DNA from 2 places in the Bradyrhizobium sp. 157 genome. Region 1 is predicted to be linked to the other one. Evidence: predicted binding sites of a transcription regulator. Region 1 holds the regulator's gene; the other holds the start of a gene.
The links. The regulator LexA, encoded in region 1, represses DNA repair genes until DNA is damaged. The targets are predictions, from matches to a motif close to TGTTCNNNNTGTGTTCNG.
Positions count from the first base shown of each region.

Region 2: the regulator LexA is predicted to act here: its motif matches at 3,597-3,614, upstream of rmuC (DNA recombination protein RmuC).

Region 1 covers NZ_JADPKF010000088.1:6,301-14,328, forward strand. Annotated here, with positions in the region: gene IVA95_RS24675 (hypothetical protein) at 1-180, opposite strand, end outside; gene IVA95_RS24680 (ComEC/Rec2 family competence protein) at 339-2,636, shown strand; gene IVA95_RS24685 (hypothetical protein) at 2,644-2,871, opposite strand; gene IVA95_RS24690 (hypothetical protein) at 2,958-3,380, opposite strand; gene lexA (transcriptional repressor LexA) at 3,610-4,311, opposite strand; gene glp (gephyrin-like molybdotransferase Glp) at 4,515-5,726, opposite strand; gene IVA95_RS24705 (HAD family phosphatase) at 5,867-6,493, opposite strand; gene IVA95_RS24710 (hypothetical protein) at 6,622-6,924, shown strand; gene IVA95_RS24715 (hypothetical protein) at 6,957-7,250, shown strand; gene IVA95_RS24720 (S41 family peptidase) at 7,393-8,028, shown strand, end outside.
Region 2 covers NZ_JADPKF010000050.1:103,466-111,493, forward strand. Annotated here, with positions in the region: gene dapE (succinyl-diaminopimelate desuccinylase) at 1-864, shown strand, start outside; gene truA (tRNA pseudouridine(38-40) synthase TruA) at 1,001-1,738, opposite strand; gene fmt (methionyl-tRNA formyltransferase) at 1,861-2,796, opposite strand; gene def (peptide deformylase) at 2,936-3,463, opposite strand; gene rmuC (DNA recombination protein RmuC) at 3,646-4,854, shown strand; gene IVA95_RS11575 (GIY-YIG nuclease family protein) at 4,992-5,297, shown strand; gene IVA95_RS11580 (MFS transporter) at 5,375-6,808, shown strand; gene IVA95_RS11585 (hypothetical protein) at 6,969-7,388, opposite strand; gene recR (recombination mediator RecR) at 7,415-8,020, opposite strand; gene IVA95_RS11595 (YbaB/EbfC family nucleoid-associated protein) at 8,022-8,028, opposite strand, start outside.

The DNA.
Region 1 (8,028 bases):
CTGCTCGGCCTGCCGGGCCTCGTTCGCCTTCTGCCGGGCCACACGCTCGATCTCCTGGCGCTGGTAGCACGCCTCGCGCTCGGCCCGCGCTTCGATGAAGCGGCATTGCTCTGGAGTGGCGGCATTGGCGTGAGAGGTGATCAAGATCGCCGCAGATAAAAGGCTGGCCGCAAGCTTCATGTCGCTTCTTTGTCCTGATTCCGGTTCAATCCAATAGCGTTCGACTGTAACGCCGGCCGGTGTGCATTTCCTCAGGTTTCTGTTTCCGTTCCGCTAGCGGCCACAATACAGCGTCCGGTAGTCTTGCGGTCTCCACGAGATCGTAAGGTGTAGGCTCGGTGGCGGAGCAAGGCGACACGTCGGGCCGAAAACGGGGCTATGCCGGCACCTGGCCGCCGCGCGCTGCGGCGCCGGTCGGTGGCATTTTGCCATCGCGTCCCGCGTTCTGGCCGCCGCTGATCGAAACCCTGCGTGCATGGGCGCGCGCGGAAGCCGGCGCCGGCCGCTTGCTGCCGTGGGTACCCGTCGCATTCGGCACCGGCATTGCCCTCTACTTCGCCGCCGATCATGAGCCGGTGCTGTCGGTGGCTGCCACTGTGGCGATCGCGCTGTGCGCGGTGGCGGTTCTGTTGCGGCGACAGAAATTCTTTCCCGCCGCGGTAATGATCGCGGCGGTCGCCGCGGGCTTTGCGGTCGCGACCTGGAAGACCGCGCGCATCGCGCATGGCGTGCTGGCGCGGCCGATGTTTTCGGTGTCAATGACGGGTTTTGTCGAGACGCGCGACATTCGCGAGCGCACCGACCGTTTTGTCCTTCGCGTCGTCACCATGGAAAGCGCGCGCGGAACGACGAAGCTGGAGCGCGTACGGCTCTCGGTAAGGAAGGGCACGGCGCCGCCGGTTGGGAGCTTCGTCGAGCTGAAAGCGCGGCTGTTGCCGCCGCTTTCGCCGGTGCGGCCGGGCAGCTACGATTTCAGCCGCGACATGTTTTTCGCCGGCATCGGCGCCTCCGGCTTCGCGATGGGCGCCGTCAAGATCGCCGAGCCGCCCGCCACGGGCGGCGGGCTCCGCCTGCGCTATTCGGCGTTCATGCAAGGCCTGCGCGATACGATCGATGCGCGGATCAGGACCACGCTGGAGGGCGACAAGCGCGCGATTGCGACCGCTCTGTTGACCGGGCGGCGCGATGCGATCTCGCCGCCGGTGAACGACGCGATGTTCATCTCCGGTCTCGGCCATGTGCTGTCGATCTCCGGCTATCACATGGCCGTCGTCGCCGGCGTCGTGTTCTTTGCGGTCCGGGCACTATTGGCGCTGTTTCCCGTGCTCACCGTCGGCTACGCGATCAAGAAGTGGTCGGCGGCGGCAGCCCTCGTTGCCGCCGCGTTTTATTTGCTGCTGTCGGGCGCCGAGGTTGCGACGCAAAGATCGTTCTTCATGACGGCCGTGGTGCTGATTGCCGTCATGGTCGATCGCCGCGCGATTACGTTTCGCACGCTCGCGGTCGCGGCCCTGATCGTGCTCACGGTCGCGCCGGAAGCGCTGGTGCATCCGAGTTTTCAGATGTCGTTTGCGGCGACACTCGGGTTGGTGGCGCTGGTGCAGATCGGCATGCCGCGCCTGTTCGCGACGGCGGATCATACCGCAACCGCGCGCGTGGCGCTGTGGGGCGGCCGCGAAGTCACCATGCTGCTGCTGGCCTCACTGATAGCGGGGCTTGCGACCACACCTTACGCGGCCTTTCACTTTCACCGGGTCACGCCTTACGGCGTGCTGGCCAACCTCGCGGCGATGCCGGTGGTGTCAGCACTGGTAATGCCGGCGGGCCTGTTCGGCCTCGTTGCGATGCCGTTCGGCTTCGATCGCCCGTTCTGGGCGGTCATGGGCGTCGGCATCGACTGGATGATCGTGGTCACGCAATGGGTCGCGGCGTTACCCGGTGCGGTCGGCCGGGTGCCGGCCTTCGGCATCGGCCCGCTGATTGCGGCAAGCCTCGGCATCATCCTGCTCGGCCTGTTGCGCACTCCGCTGCGCTGGTCGGGTGCGGCGCTGGTGCTGGCAGCGGCATTGTGGGCGGCGCGGGCACCGCAGCCGGACATCCTGATTTCCGCCGACGGGCGCAATGTCGGGGTCCGCGGCCAGGATGGCCGGCTGCACCTGATGCACGCGGCCAAGGGATCTCGGGACATCTTCCTTTTAAAGGAGTGGCTGGCGGCGGATGCGGATGCGCGGACGGCGGCTGACGCGTCGCTCACATCGGGCGTTTCATGCGACGATTTCGGCTGCGTCGTCCAATCCGCCGGTGGCGGCCTGATCGCGCAGGCCTTCAGGCCCGAGGCGCTGGCGGACGATTGCGAGCGCGCGGCGCTGATCGTGACGCTGCGGCAGGCCCCCGCAGCCTGTGGCGCTTCCGTTATCGATGCTGAACGGCTGCGGCGGCAGGGCGCGATGGCGTTGCGGCGCAGCCGGGAGGGATTTGTCGTCGATGCGGTCAAGCCGAGGGGCGTAGACCGCCCCTGGTCGCCGGTCATTGCTGACGAGAGCGAGGCCGACACCACCGTTCTTGCGCCGCGCATTGTGCCGCCCCGCGCGGTCGACGCCACGCCGGCCGAGGCAGATCTTCAGGCGGAGGAGTAGACGAGCGTCAGTGCTCGTCGACCGTGGGTTTGGCTGGTATTTCGAATGCACCGAGGTGGAATTCCTCCGGGGCATCAGGCGCCGAGGGCAGAGCGACCAGCGTGAACGACGCGTCGGGGAATTGCTGCCAGATTGCGAGATCTTCGGCCGTGATGGTGAGCCAGCCGTACCTGAACATGTACCGCCCGGGCTCAGTGACGCGCCCGGCTTTTTGCCACGTAACCTTGTTAACCACCGGCTGCCCCCTGCGGTGCCGAGTTCTGAAAAATGTACCACCATGATCCGCCGGCCTGGACCGGCGGATCATATGCGCGTGGGCGTTTATCCGGTCACGATCGATTCGGCCGTAGGTGCTTCCGTTACCTTTGGCGCACGTTCGCCACCGGTCTGGACCACCGGCAATTGCAGCACGGTCGCGCGCTGGCCTTCGCAAAGCTGCGTCACCAGCACATGGCTTCCATCGGGAAATTCGATCGCGTCATGATGACGGTCGGATATATGGGGGTCGATTTGATTGAACTTGCCGACCCGCCAGTCGGTGGTTCGAGTCCAGATCCACCGGTTGTCGTATTTGACGTCCTCAGCGAACGCCAGTTCGGTGCCGGGAAGCATGCAGACCGCCACTGCAGGCTCGCGTTCCGACGCAAAGCCGCGGGTCGATGTACCGCGGAATGTCGTTGTGATCAGCGTCTCGCCGACCTGGGCAGGCCGCGTAGCCACAGCATGCAGGCTATAGTCACACATCGGATGGCTCCCTCGTTTGAGATAGCTGACCCGTGTCTAGAAGGAGGCACAGGCCTCTATCAGAGTGGACATGGCGCAGAGCCTTTTCTTCTTTCTGGGCAATTCTGCGACTGGCGCACTGCGCCACATTCACAAACGCGCTAACGTGCCTTAGTTCCACACGCGCAACAAAAAACCCCGGCCGAGGGCCGGGGCTGGCTTTCGTCACGGCGCCGGAGCGCATAACGGGTCAGTATTTGCGGTACAGCCCGATCAGCTTGCCCTGAATCCGGACCCGGTTCGGCGGCAGGATGCGGACTTCATAGGCGGCGTTGGCCGGCTCGAGCGCAATCGAGGCGCCGCGGCGGCGGAAGCGCTTCAGGGTGGCCTCTTCCTCGTCGATCAACGCCACCACGATATCACCGGTGTCGGCGGTCTCGTTGCGCTGGATCAGCGCCATGTCGCCGTCGAGGATGCCGGCATCCACCATGGAATCGCCGCGCACTTCGAGCGCGTAATGCTCGCCGGAGCCGAGCATGTCCGGCGGCACGCTGATGGTGTGGCTGCGCGTCTGCAGCGCCTCGATCGGCGTACCGGCGGCAATCCGGCCCATGACAGGCACAGCGACTGGGCGATTGCCGTCGTCCTCGGCGGCCGGCGCGCTCACCGTGCGCTTGCCGAGCGTGCCCTCGATGACGCTCGGCGTGAAGCCGCGGCGGCCGTTGGCGGCGGCAGCGAGCTCGGGCAGCTTGATGACTTCGATGGCGCGGGCGCGGTTGGGCAGGCGGCGGATGAAGCCGCGCTCCTCCAACGCCGTGATGAGGCGGTGGATTCCGGATTTCGAGCGCAGATCGAGCGCATCCTTCATCTCGTCGAACGAGGGCGGCACGCCGGCCTCTTTCAGCCGTTCATTGATGAAACGCAGAAGTTCATACTGTTTGCGCGTAAGCATCGCGAGCAATCCCCCGGTTGGCGTCGTCTCGTTCCGAATCTTTAGCGCCCAGATCGTGGAGTCCCCAAACTCTCAACCAAAGACACTAGCAGTCGAAACAAATCATGAACGGACACTATATGTTCGATATGTGTTCCGCAACCATTTAATTTGAGGTGAACGCATTGCGGTTCCGGTCCAAGGTGCTGTTGGAACGCCGTTCGTCATTCCGGCAGCCGGAGCAACTCGCAACGCGATCCCTTTGCGGCAGCCGGCGCGAACGGCGGACGTATCACAAGTGCCCGTGCCGCAGCGAGATTCCCTGATAGTGACGAGTCCTGATGGTTCACCGGCACGGCGACCAGCGTGCCGTCGTCGCGGGCTTCGAGGCGAGCGCGAAGATAGTCTTCGCGCTGGTCGTTGGCGGCGAGATCGCAGCCGAGCAGGGCGTTTTCGCGCGGATGATTGACGTGGTCGCGGCCCGATAAGGCGCGAATCAGCGGCACCAGAAACAGGAAGCCGCAGACATAGGAGGAGACGGGATTGCCGGGCAGGCCGATCACCCGCATCGCGCCCAACCTGCCGTGCATCATCGGCTTGCCTGGCCGCATCGCGATCCGCCAGAACGCCATGGCGACGCCCTCGGCCTCCAGCGACCGCTTGACGAGGTCGTGGTCGCCGACCGAGGCGCCGCCCACGGTGATCAGGACGTCCGCGTCGGCGTTGCGGGCACGGCGGATGCCCTCCGTGGTGGCGGCGACGGTGTCGGCGGCGATCCCGAGGTCGATGATTTCTGCGCCCTCGGCTCGCGCCAGCGCTCGCAAGCCGTAGCCGTTGGAATAGACGATCTGGCCGGGGCTGGGGGTTGCGCCTGGCATCACCAGTTCGTCGCCGGTCGCCAGCATCGCCACTTTCGGGCGGCGGTGCACCGCAAGCTCCGGGTAGTTCATGCCGGCGGCAAGCGAGAGATCGCGGTCGGTGAGGCGGCGCCCGCGTTTGAGGAGGACGTCGCCTTCGCGGAAATCAACGCCCGCTGGGCGGATATGCCGTCCCGGAACGGCAGCTTCCGTGATGGTGATATGATCGCCCTCGATGGCAGCGTCTTCCTGGATGACGACGGCGTCTGCGCCATCGGGGATCACGCCGCCGGTAAAGATCCGCACCGCTTCGCCTGGGCCTACCTTCCGCTCGAACGGGCGGCCGGCGGCGACCTCGCCGATCACCTTCAGCCGTGCGCCGACATCGGCGGCGTCGGCCGCGCGCACCGCATAGCCGTCCATCGCCGACATCGCCTGCGGCGGCTGCGTCCGCCGCGCGGCGACGTCGCGTGCGAGAATGCGGTGATACGCTTCATCGAGCGCCACCATTTCTTCGGGCAGCGCCGCTGCGCCGGCAAGGATCGCGGCAAGCGCATCGGCAACCGGCATCAAGGCCACGCTGGCACTCCTGCTTCGACTTCATTGCGAGGAGCAGCGCGACGAAGCAATCCACACTTCCTTCCTGGCCATGGATTGCTTCGCTTCGCTCGCAATGACGGGGTAATCATCTAAATTCCAAGTGCTTAAATTCCAAGTGCTTAAATTCCAAGTGCGGTCAGTGCCCTGGCCACGTCATCCGTCGATGTCACGTGGATGGCAGAAAGGCCGCGCGCCCGCGCACCTTCGATATTGGCGGCTGAATCGTCGAAGAACAGGATCCGCGACGCCGGCACGCCGATCGCTTTTATCACATGATCATAGGCTTCGGCGTCGGGTTTGCGCATACCGATGCTGGAGGACAAAAAAATCTCCCGGAAATGGCTGAGCACCTCCGCATAGGCCTGCGAAAAATGCGTGACATGGGCCGGATTGGTGTTGGAAAAAGCATAGAGCGGCAGGCGCTTTGCAGCACCCGCCAGAAGCTGTGCAATTCCGGGCATCTCGCCGGTGAAGATCGCGTTCCAGCCTTCCAGGAACTGCGCGTCGGTGATGCCGATGCCGAGCGACCGGCGCAGGCTCGCAAAGAACGCCGCATCGTCGATCCGGCCGGTCTCGTGGTGCTTGAAACTATCGTCGACGACAAAGCGTCCGGCGAGATCGGCAGGCGCGCAACCAGCATGCCCAGCCCAGCAGGTCATTACCTGATCAAAACTGATGTCGAGCACGACGCGGCCGAGATCGAACAGCAAGGCGTCGACGGAGTGGGGCGCTGGCGGCGAATTCATGGCAGTCGTTTACAAAACTGGACCGGCCTCGGCAACGGCCACGGGGATTTGCGTCGCAGTCCAATCCGGCGCTTAAGCCCGTACGCGGGCTGTGCTAAGGCTTGGGGCCAATTTCAGGGAGTAGTCGCATGCAAGTTGTTGGCAGAATTCTGGGCGCTGTCGCCGTGATCGCATTGTTGGCTGGATCCGCTGCCGCCCAACAAGGTCCCGCCAAATATGGCGAGGAGGACAAGCCCAAGACGCCCTCGCAAATCGAGGCGGAGAGGGAGGCCGAGCGGGCCTACCGGAGATCGCTCGGCAACATCCCGGAGCAGCAGAAGAGTTCCGACCCCTGGGGGACGATGCGCGGCGATAGCGCACCGCCGAAAGCAGCGGCCAAGGCGCCGGCAGCAAAGTCAAAGCCCAAATCCGCCGAAGGCGCAGCAAAGTAGAAGACACTTCCCGGCGCCATGCCGGGACAATGATGTTCGCGAGGCGAGCAAACCATGACGGAAACGCTGCTGTTTTCCCCGATGACGATCCGCGGCGTCACGTTGAAGAACATATCCTGCGCGATGGGCAGGCCGATTTGATCGCGGTGGGGCGGGAAATCCTCAACAATCCCAATTGGCCGATGGACGCCGCGCTGAAACTGGGTGCGGACGGCCCGTTCCACAACGTTCCCCCGCAATTCGGCTATTGGCTGGGCACCCGCGCCAAGCGCGGTTTTGGAACCCGGCCGTCCACGTGGCAAAACGGGTTGCAGGAGGGCTCATAAAGCCTATTGAAAAACGGCCGTATTGCGCCGGGTTGGCGTGCCTTGATCCGACCAAAAAGCCATTGTGAGTTGGCGGGGCCGGGACAGGGCGCCGATTCACTGGGATCGCGGGCGTCCATAAGCGAAAGAGGGACGCCCCACGATGCGCAGGAATTTTGCCTTTCTTCTCGGCACGGTGACGGGCGCGTGTCTGACCGCCCTCGTGATCGGACCTCAAGGGGTGCATCTGGTGGCGGCGGCAAAGGCTGCGGCCCGTTCCGACACCTACAACCAGCTCAATTTGTTTGGCAGCGTGTTTGAGCGGATCAAGACCAGCTATGTCGAGAAGCCCGACGATTCCAAACTGATGGAAGGCGCCATCAACGGCATGATCTCGGCGCTCGATCCTCATTCGCGTTACATGAATGAGAAGGGCTGGAGCGACATGCAGGAGACCACCCATGGCGAGTTCGGCGGGCTCGGCATCGAGGTGACGATGGAAGACGGCCTCGTCAAGGTGGTGACGCCGATCGACGATACGCCCGCCGCGAAAGCCGGCATGCTGTCGGGCGACGTGATCACCCAGATCGACGACGAAGTTATCCAGGGCATGACCCTCGAACAGGCCGTGAGCCGGATGAAGGGCCCCGCCAACAGCAAAATCCGCCTCAAGGTCGTGCGCAAGGGGGCCGCCGCGCCGATTGACGTTGCGATCGTGCGCGAGATTATCCGGGTGCGGCCGGTCCGCTTCAAGACAGACGGCGGCGACATCGGTTACATCAGGATCACCCGTTTCAAC
Region 2 (8,028 bases), on a different contig from region 1:
TATGGCCGCGGCGCGGTCGACATGAAGGGCGGCATCGCCTGCAGCGTCGCAGCCGTACTGCAATATCTCGCCGACCACGGCGGCAAGCCCAAAGGCTCGATCTCGTTTCTGATCACCGGCGACGAAGAGGACATTTCGGTCAACGGCACCATCAAACTGCTGAAATGGTGCGCCGAGCGCGGCGAAAAATTCGATCATTGCGTCCTCGGCGAGCCATCGAATGTCGAGGTGCTGGGTGATTGCATCAAGATCGGCCGCCGCGGCTCGCAATCCGGCACGCTCTATGTCGACGGCGTGCAAGGCCATGTCGCCTATCCGCACCGCGCATCGAACCCGGTGCCGGACATTTCGCGGCTGATCGTGGCGCTTTCCGACGAGCCGCTCGATCACGGCAGTGCGCAGTTCCAGGCCTCCAACCTCGAATTCACCTCGGTCGATGTCGGCAACACCGCAAGCAATGTCATCCCCGGACAGGCGCGCGCAAAGTTCAACATCCGCTTCAACGACAACCACACCCAGGAGACGCTGCGCGGGCTGGTCGAGGAACGGCTGGCAAAAGCCTGCGGCAACCGCATCCGCGCCCGCATCGTGTGGGAGTATTCCAACTCCAACGTGTTCGTCACAAAACCCGGCGCGTTCACCGATCTCGCGGTGAGCGCGATCGAGGAAGTCACCGGACGCAAGCCGGAGCTCTCGACATCCGGGGGCACCTCGGACGCGCGCTTCATCTCTAACTACTGCCCGGTGATCGAGTTCGGACTCGTCGGCCAGACCATGCACCAGATCGACGAACGCACGCCGGTGTCCGATCTGGAGAAGCTGACGAAGATTTATCGCGGGGTGTTGGAGCGGTATTTTGCGTAGCTCACCGCCGTCATCGTCCGCGAAGGCGGACGATCCAGTACGCCGTGACCTGTCGGTTCAGTCGTTAAGACCGCAGCGTACTGGATACCCCGCCTTCGCGGGGTATGACGACTAGTTGGTAGGAACGGCGCGGCACCTAATACTCCACCCGCACCAGATACAGCCCCTCCGGCGGCGCTACCGGGCCGCAGGCGGCGCGGTTGCGGGCGGCTAAAGCGGCGGCGAGGTCGTCGGCGCTCCAGCGGCCTTCGCCGACCCAGACCAGCGAGCCCACCATCGAGCGCACCTGGCTGTGCAGGAACGAACGCGCCGAGGTGAGGATCGAAACTGCATCGCCATCCCTGATGACGTCGAGTTGGTCGAGCGTTTTCTCCGGCGATTTCGCCTGGCACTCGGTGTCGCGGAAGGTGGTGAAATCGTGCCTGCCGAGCAGCCTCTTGGCTGCGGCGTCCATCGCATCCGTATCGAGATGCCGCGGCACCCGCCAGCTCCGCTTGATATCGAGAGCGAGATTGGCGCGGTGATTGGTGATCCGGTAGCGGTAGTGGCGCCGCTTGGCGGAGAAACGTGCCTCGAAATCATCGGCAACGATTTCCGCCGAAAGCACCCCGATCGGGTGCGGACGCAGATGCGCATTCAGCCCGTCGCGCAGGCGGCCCGGCGGAAACGGCTTTTGGATATCGCAATGCGCGACCTGCGCCAGTGCATGAACCCCGGCATCGGTGCGGCCCGAGCCATGGACGCGCACGTCCTCGCCGCAGATCGCCTTCACCGCAGTTTCCAACGCGCCCTGCACGGTCGGCGCGTTATCCTGGATCTGCCAGCCGGAGAACGGCGTGCCGTCATATTCGATGATGAGTTTGTAGCGGGGCATCTCAATCCAGTGGGGCTGTCATCATCCGCGAAAGCGGATGATCCAGTACGCCGCGGCATCGCGGCTCAATCTCTAAAGGCCGCAGCGTACTGGATACCCCGCCTTCGCGGGGTATGACAGTGCTAAGAAAACCGCGCACCAGCCTTCAGCGGCGTGCCGCGCAAAAAATCCGGCGCCTTCATCCGTGCCTTGCCTTCGCGTTGCAGTTCCAGAATGCGGATTGCGCCGTCGCCGCAGGCGATCGTCAAACCATCGTCGAGCACCTCACCGGGAGCACCGGCTCGCTTCGCCAACTCACAGCGCAGAATCTTGACCCGCGCCGGCTCGCCGTCGGTGGACAACTCGCACCAGGCACCCGGAAATGGCGACAGCCCATGAACATGCCGCAGCACCTCCCGCGCCGGTCGCTTCCAGTCGATCCGCGCCTCGGCCTTGTCGATCTTGGCGGCGTAGGTCACGCCGTCTTCGCTTTGTTTCTTGAGCTGTAACCCGCCACGCTCGAGCCCGCCCATGGCGCGCACCATCAGGTCGGCACCGAGCGGCGCCAGCGCATCGTGCAGGTCGGCCGCCGTCATGGCGTCCGTGATCGCGAGCCGCTCGGCCATCGCGACGTCGCCGGTGTCGAGGCCAACATCCATCTTCATCACCATCACACCGGTCTCGGCATCGCCGGCCATAATGGCGCGGTTGATCGGGGCGGCACCGCGCCACCGCGGCAGCAGCGAAGCGTGCAGGTTGAAGCAGCCGTAGCGCGGCGCGTCGAGAATGGCCTGCGGCAGGATCATGCCGTAGGCGACGACGACGGCAGCGTCGGCATTGTGCGCGCGGAATTCGGCCAGCGACTCCGGCGTTTTCAGCGTCGTGGGTGTCAGCACAGGTATGCCGAGCCGCCGCGCCTCCTGCTCGACCGGGGTCGGCTGCAATTGGAGCCCGCGGCGGCCGCCAGGCTTCGGCGCGCGAGTGTAAACGGCTATAACCTCGTGGCCGTGGGCCACGAGTTCGAGCAGCGTCGGCACTGCGAAAACGGGCGTGCCCATGAAGATCAGGCGGAGTGGCATGAGGTAGAGATTCCCGGGAACGATTTATTTTACTCGTCATGACCGGGCTTGTCCCGGCCATCCACGTCTTTGGTGCGGCAAGGAAGAAAGACGTGGATGACCGGGTCAAGCCCGGGCATGACGGTGGAAAGAGTGGGGTCTATCCAGACGCGCGCTTGGCGGCTTTCGTAAACTTCTTCATCACGCGGTCGCGCTTCAGCTTCGACAGGTAGTCGACAAACAGCACGCCGTTGAGGTGGTCGATCTCATGCTGGATGCAAGTGGCGAACAGGCCGTCGGCGTCCTCTTCATGCACCTTGCCGTCGAGATCGGTGTAGCGGACACGAACCCGCGCCGGGCGTTCGACCTCCTCGTAATATTCGGGGATCGAGAGGCAGCCCTCCTCGTAAACAGACATTTCCTCCGACGAGGAAATGATCTCCGGGTTGATGAACACCCGCGGCTTCGGCTTGGTCTCGCCGTTCTCATCCTTCTTGGCGAGATCCATGGTGATCAGCCGCAGGGGCTCCGCGACCTGGATCGCGGCCAGACCGATGCCGGGCGCGTCGTACATGGTTTCGAACATGTCGTCGGCGAGTTTACGGATCTCCGTCGTCACCTTTTCGACAGGCTTGGAGACGAGCCGCAACTGCTTGTCCGGCAGGATGATGATTTCTCTGATGGCCATGATTTTTCTCTGGCGCGGGATTTAAGCCGCTGACCTGCCGGGGTCAATGCGCCGCAGCGGCCGTTAAGGCGCCCTTAACCATGATTTTCAAGGCGGCGTTAACCACGAAAATTAACCCGGCATTTACCATAAATGTTCCCTCTTCGTTCGCGCAAGCCAGCGAATCGGGCTACAAGGCTGACATGAACGAAATTCTCTTCACCGTCGGCGACCTGCCGATTCACGTGGGCGAGGCGCTGGCGGGCTTCGGCGCGCTCGCGTTGGTGCTGCTGCTGGCGATTGCCATCGTCATCGCCCGCTCCGGCCGCCGGGGCGCGGAACTGGCGATGGCCCAGGCGATCCGCGCCGACGAGCTGGAAGAGCGGCTGAGCGAGATGCTGCGGGCGCAGAGCGAATCGACCGGGCGGGTTGACGCCATGGCGCAGGCGCTGGCCGGACGCCAGGCCGAGATGGCGCGCGCGGTCAACGAGCGCCTGGATTCGGTGACGCATCGCGTCGGCCAGTCGATGGAAGCGACCACGCGCCACACCATGGATAGCTTGCGGGTGCTGCATGAGCGGCTCGGCATCATCGACAACGCGCACAAGAACCTCACCGACCTGACCTCTCAGGTGACCACGCTCCGCGACGTGCTCGCCAACAAGCAGTCGCGCGGCGCCTTCGGCCAGGCGCGGATGGAAGCAATCGTGCAGGACGGCATGCCGCAAGGCTCGTACGAGTTCCAGTACACGCTCTCGTCCGGCAAGCGGCCGGATTGCGTGGTGTTCCTGCCGGATCAGCGGCCGCTCTGCATCGACGCCAAATTTCCGCTGGAGGCGATGACCGCGTTGCACGACGCGCGCACCGACGAGGAGCGAAAATTCGCCACGCAGCGCCTGCGCAACGACGTGATGAAACACGTCAATGACATCGCCGAGAAGTACCTGATCGCCGGCGAGACCCAGGATACGGCGCTGATGTTCGTGCCATCGGAATCGGTCTATGCCGAAATCCATGACGGCTTTGACGACGTGATCCAGAAAGCCTACCGCGCCCGCGTCGTGCTGGTATCGCCCTCACTGTTGATGCTGGCGATCCAGGTGATGCAGCAGATTTTAAAGGACGCGCGGATGCGCGACGCCGCCGACCAGATCCGCACCGAGGTGCTCAACCTCGGTGATGACCTCGGCCGCCTGCGCGACCGCGTGCTGAAGCTGCAAAAGCATTTTAGCGACGTCAACGAGGATGTGCGGCAGATCCTGATCTCCGCCGAAAAGATCGAAAAGCGCGCCGGTCGGATCGAGGAACTCGATTTCAGCAAGACCGATGCGCCGGTGGAAGTGCCACGCTTCGTCAAGAACAGCGCGCCCGAACTGTTCCCCGCCCCGCGCAAACTGCAGGCGGGGGAGTAGCGGGTCGTTGCCAAGCTATAACCACATATCCAGCTGTCATCGCCCGGCTTGCCGCCTCCGCTAAAGCTTCGGCGAGCCGCACAGGGATAGCCTTGGCGTAGCCGGGGCCGGGCGACCCAGTATCCCAGAGGCCGCAGTTGGGAACACACAGCTATTACGTCTACATTCTGGCCAGCCGCATCGGTGGAACGCTTTACATCGGCGTGACAAATGACCTGATCCGACGCATTGGCGAACATAAGTTGAAGGTCGCCGAGAGCTTCACCAAAAAGCACGAGGTGACCCGGCTCGTTTATTTCGGAATCTTCGACCAAATCGAATACGCGATCCAGCGCGAAAAGCGGCTCAAGAAATGGCCCCGAGCCTGGAAGATCTCGCTGATCGAGAAACAAAATCCGGACTGGATTGATCTTTATCCTGAAATTGCCGGGGGCGGCGGATAGGCCTCTGGAATACTGGGTCGCCCGGTCAAGCCGGGCGATGACAGTCTTTTTGTTGCGAAATCTGCTAACACCCCTCCATGACCACACCAGAATCCACTTCCGTTTCAACTGAGAAAGCCCCCGCGCCCTCCTGGCGCGAGGCTTGGGCCGTGTATCTGCAGCCGCGCGTGCTGATCGTGCTGCTGCTCGGATTTTCCTCAGGGCTGCCGCTGGCGCTGTCCGGATCGACGCTCCTGGTGTGGATGCGCGAATCCGGCGTCGATCTCGGAACGATCGGGCTGTTCGCGCTGGTGGGCACGCCCTACACGCTGAAATTCATCTGGGCGCCGCTGGTCGATGCGCTGCATGTGCCCTTCTTCACGAGAGCATTTGGCCGAAGGCGCGGCTGGCTGGTGTTTTCGCAGCTACTCCTGATCGGCGCAATCCTGCTGCTGGCGCTGACCGACCCTGCGCGCTCGCCGCTGTTCGTGGCGCTCGGCGCACTGTTAGTCGCGATGATGTCGTCGACTCAGGACATCGTGGTCGATGCGTTTCGCGTTGAAAGCCTGCCGGAAAGCGAGCAGGCCGCCGGCATGGCGTCCTACGTCGCGGCCTACCGGATCGGCATGCTGATCTCGACCGCCGGCGTGCTTTTTTTAGTGAGCGCGTTCGAAGACACCGGCATCGGGCGCAGCGCAGCGTGGATGTGGGGCTATGTTGTCATGGCCGCCTTGGTGCTGATCGGCACCGTCACCGCACTGGCTGCCACGGAGCCCGAAGCGTCACAGCGCGCGGAAGGCCATTGGGAATACGATCTACCGCAGAGCAAAAAGCGAGGGCTCAGGCTGGTGCTCCGTCTGATCTGCTGGATTCTGCCTCGTCGGTTGCTGGAAACCCGGATTGTAAGGGCGGCGATCTGCGCGTTCTTCGATTTTCTTGAGCGCAAAGACGCGCTTGCAGCGCTCGCGTTCGTGGTCCTGTTCAAATTCACCGACGCGTTTTCCGGCACTATGACCGCGCCATTCGTGATCGACCTCGGTTTTACGCGCAATGACTACGCCACGATCGTCAAGGGCGTCGGCCTCGTCGCGACCCTGATCGGCGGTTTTGCCGGCGGCTATCTGGCGCGGCGCTATTCGCTGGTCGCGAGCCTGTGGATCGGCGGCGTGCTGCAGGCGATCTCCAATCTGGTGTTTGCGTGGCTCGCCTTTATCGGCACCAACCAATGGGCGCTGGCCGCCGCCATTTCGGCGGAAAACTTCACTGGCGCGATCGGCACCGTGATCTTCGTCGCCTATGTTTCGGCGATGTGCCAGAATCCGCTGCACACCGCGACCCAATATGCGCTGCTCACCGCACTGGCGGCGATCGGGCGCACCTACCTGTCTTCCGGCGCGGGTTATGTGGCGGAGGCCACGGGCTGGCCGCTGTTCTTCATCCTCTCCGTCGTGCTCGCGGTGCCGAGCCTAATCCTGATGGCGTGGCTGCAACGGCGCGGGCATTTTGAGGCGGTGGGGCCGGTGCGGGTTTAGTTGCTCGCCGGCATCCGCAAACCCAAATCGTCGTCACCCGCGAAAGCGGGTGATCCAGTGTTCCAGAACAGTTGCGATAGAGCCGAGAGAGCGCGGCGTACTGGATCGCCCGGTCGAGCCGGGCGACGACAGCGGTATGTGTGGCAAGGACAACAGTTCCTCAATGCTTCGTCACCACGCTCCACTTCGTGACCACGGCCTCGCTGATTTGCCCGGCATCCTGCGCGCAGGCGACTTCGTCGACCTTGACCGAAATTTCCTTGCCGATGAAATTTTTCAACTGTGCAGCCTGCGCCTCGCTGCTGGTGACGAGCTGGAACGTCTCAGGTCCCGTTTCGAGATTGCAGAGCCCGTTCGGCGGCGGCAGCCGGCGCGGCTCGCTGATGATCTGGTAGGTCGCGGCGCGCTTCTTGCCGCCCTTCATGGCGTTGAGTTCACCCGACAGGACGTCGCCGGCATTGATCGGCTTGCCGGGCTTCGGCGCGGGCTCGGCCTGCTGCGCCCACGCGGACGGCGCGATCAGCGCCGCCGCCATGATGACCGCAAAACAATAGCGCTTGCCGAATCGTGGTTTCGTCATTTTCGATCAGTTCCGTTTGGTGATGGTTAGAACAGCGTTCGCTGCCGCATGGCAGCCGATAGCGTACCTTCGTCGAGATAATCAAGCTCGCCGCCGACAGGCACGCCATGGGCAAGCCGGGTGATCTTGACGTTGGCGTCCTGCAGGAGATCGGTGATGTAATGGGCTGTGGTCTGGCCATCAACCGTGGCGTTCAGCGCGAGCACGATTTCGCTGACTTGTGATTCGTGCGCGCGTGCGACCAGCGCGTCAATGGTCAGGTCCTGCGGACCGACGCCGTCGAGTGGCGACAATGTGGCGCCGAGCACATGATAGCGGCCGTTGGTCGCATTCGCCCGCTCCAACGCCCAGAGGTCAGCGACGTCGGCGACCACAACGATGGTCGAAGGATCGCGCCGCGGGTCGGTGCACACGGTGCAGGGATTTTGCGTATCGATATTGCCGCAGGTCTTGCAGACCTGAATCCTGTCGATTGCCACCTGCAGCGCGCCAGCCAGCGGCGTCATCAGCGCCTCGCGCTTCTTGATCAGGTGCAGCGCCGCGCGCCGCGCCGAGCGCGGACCCAAACCGGGCAGGCGCGCCAGGAGCTGGATCAGGCGTTCGATTTCAGGGCCGGCAACGCTTGCTGCCATTTCAGCCG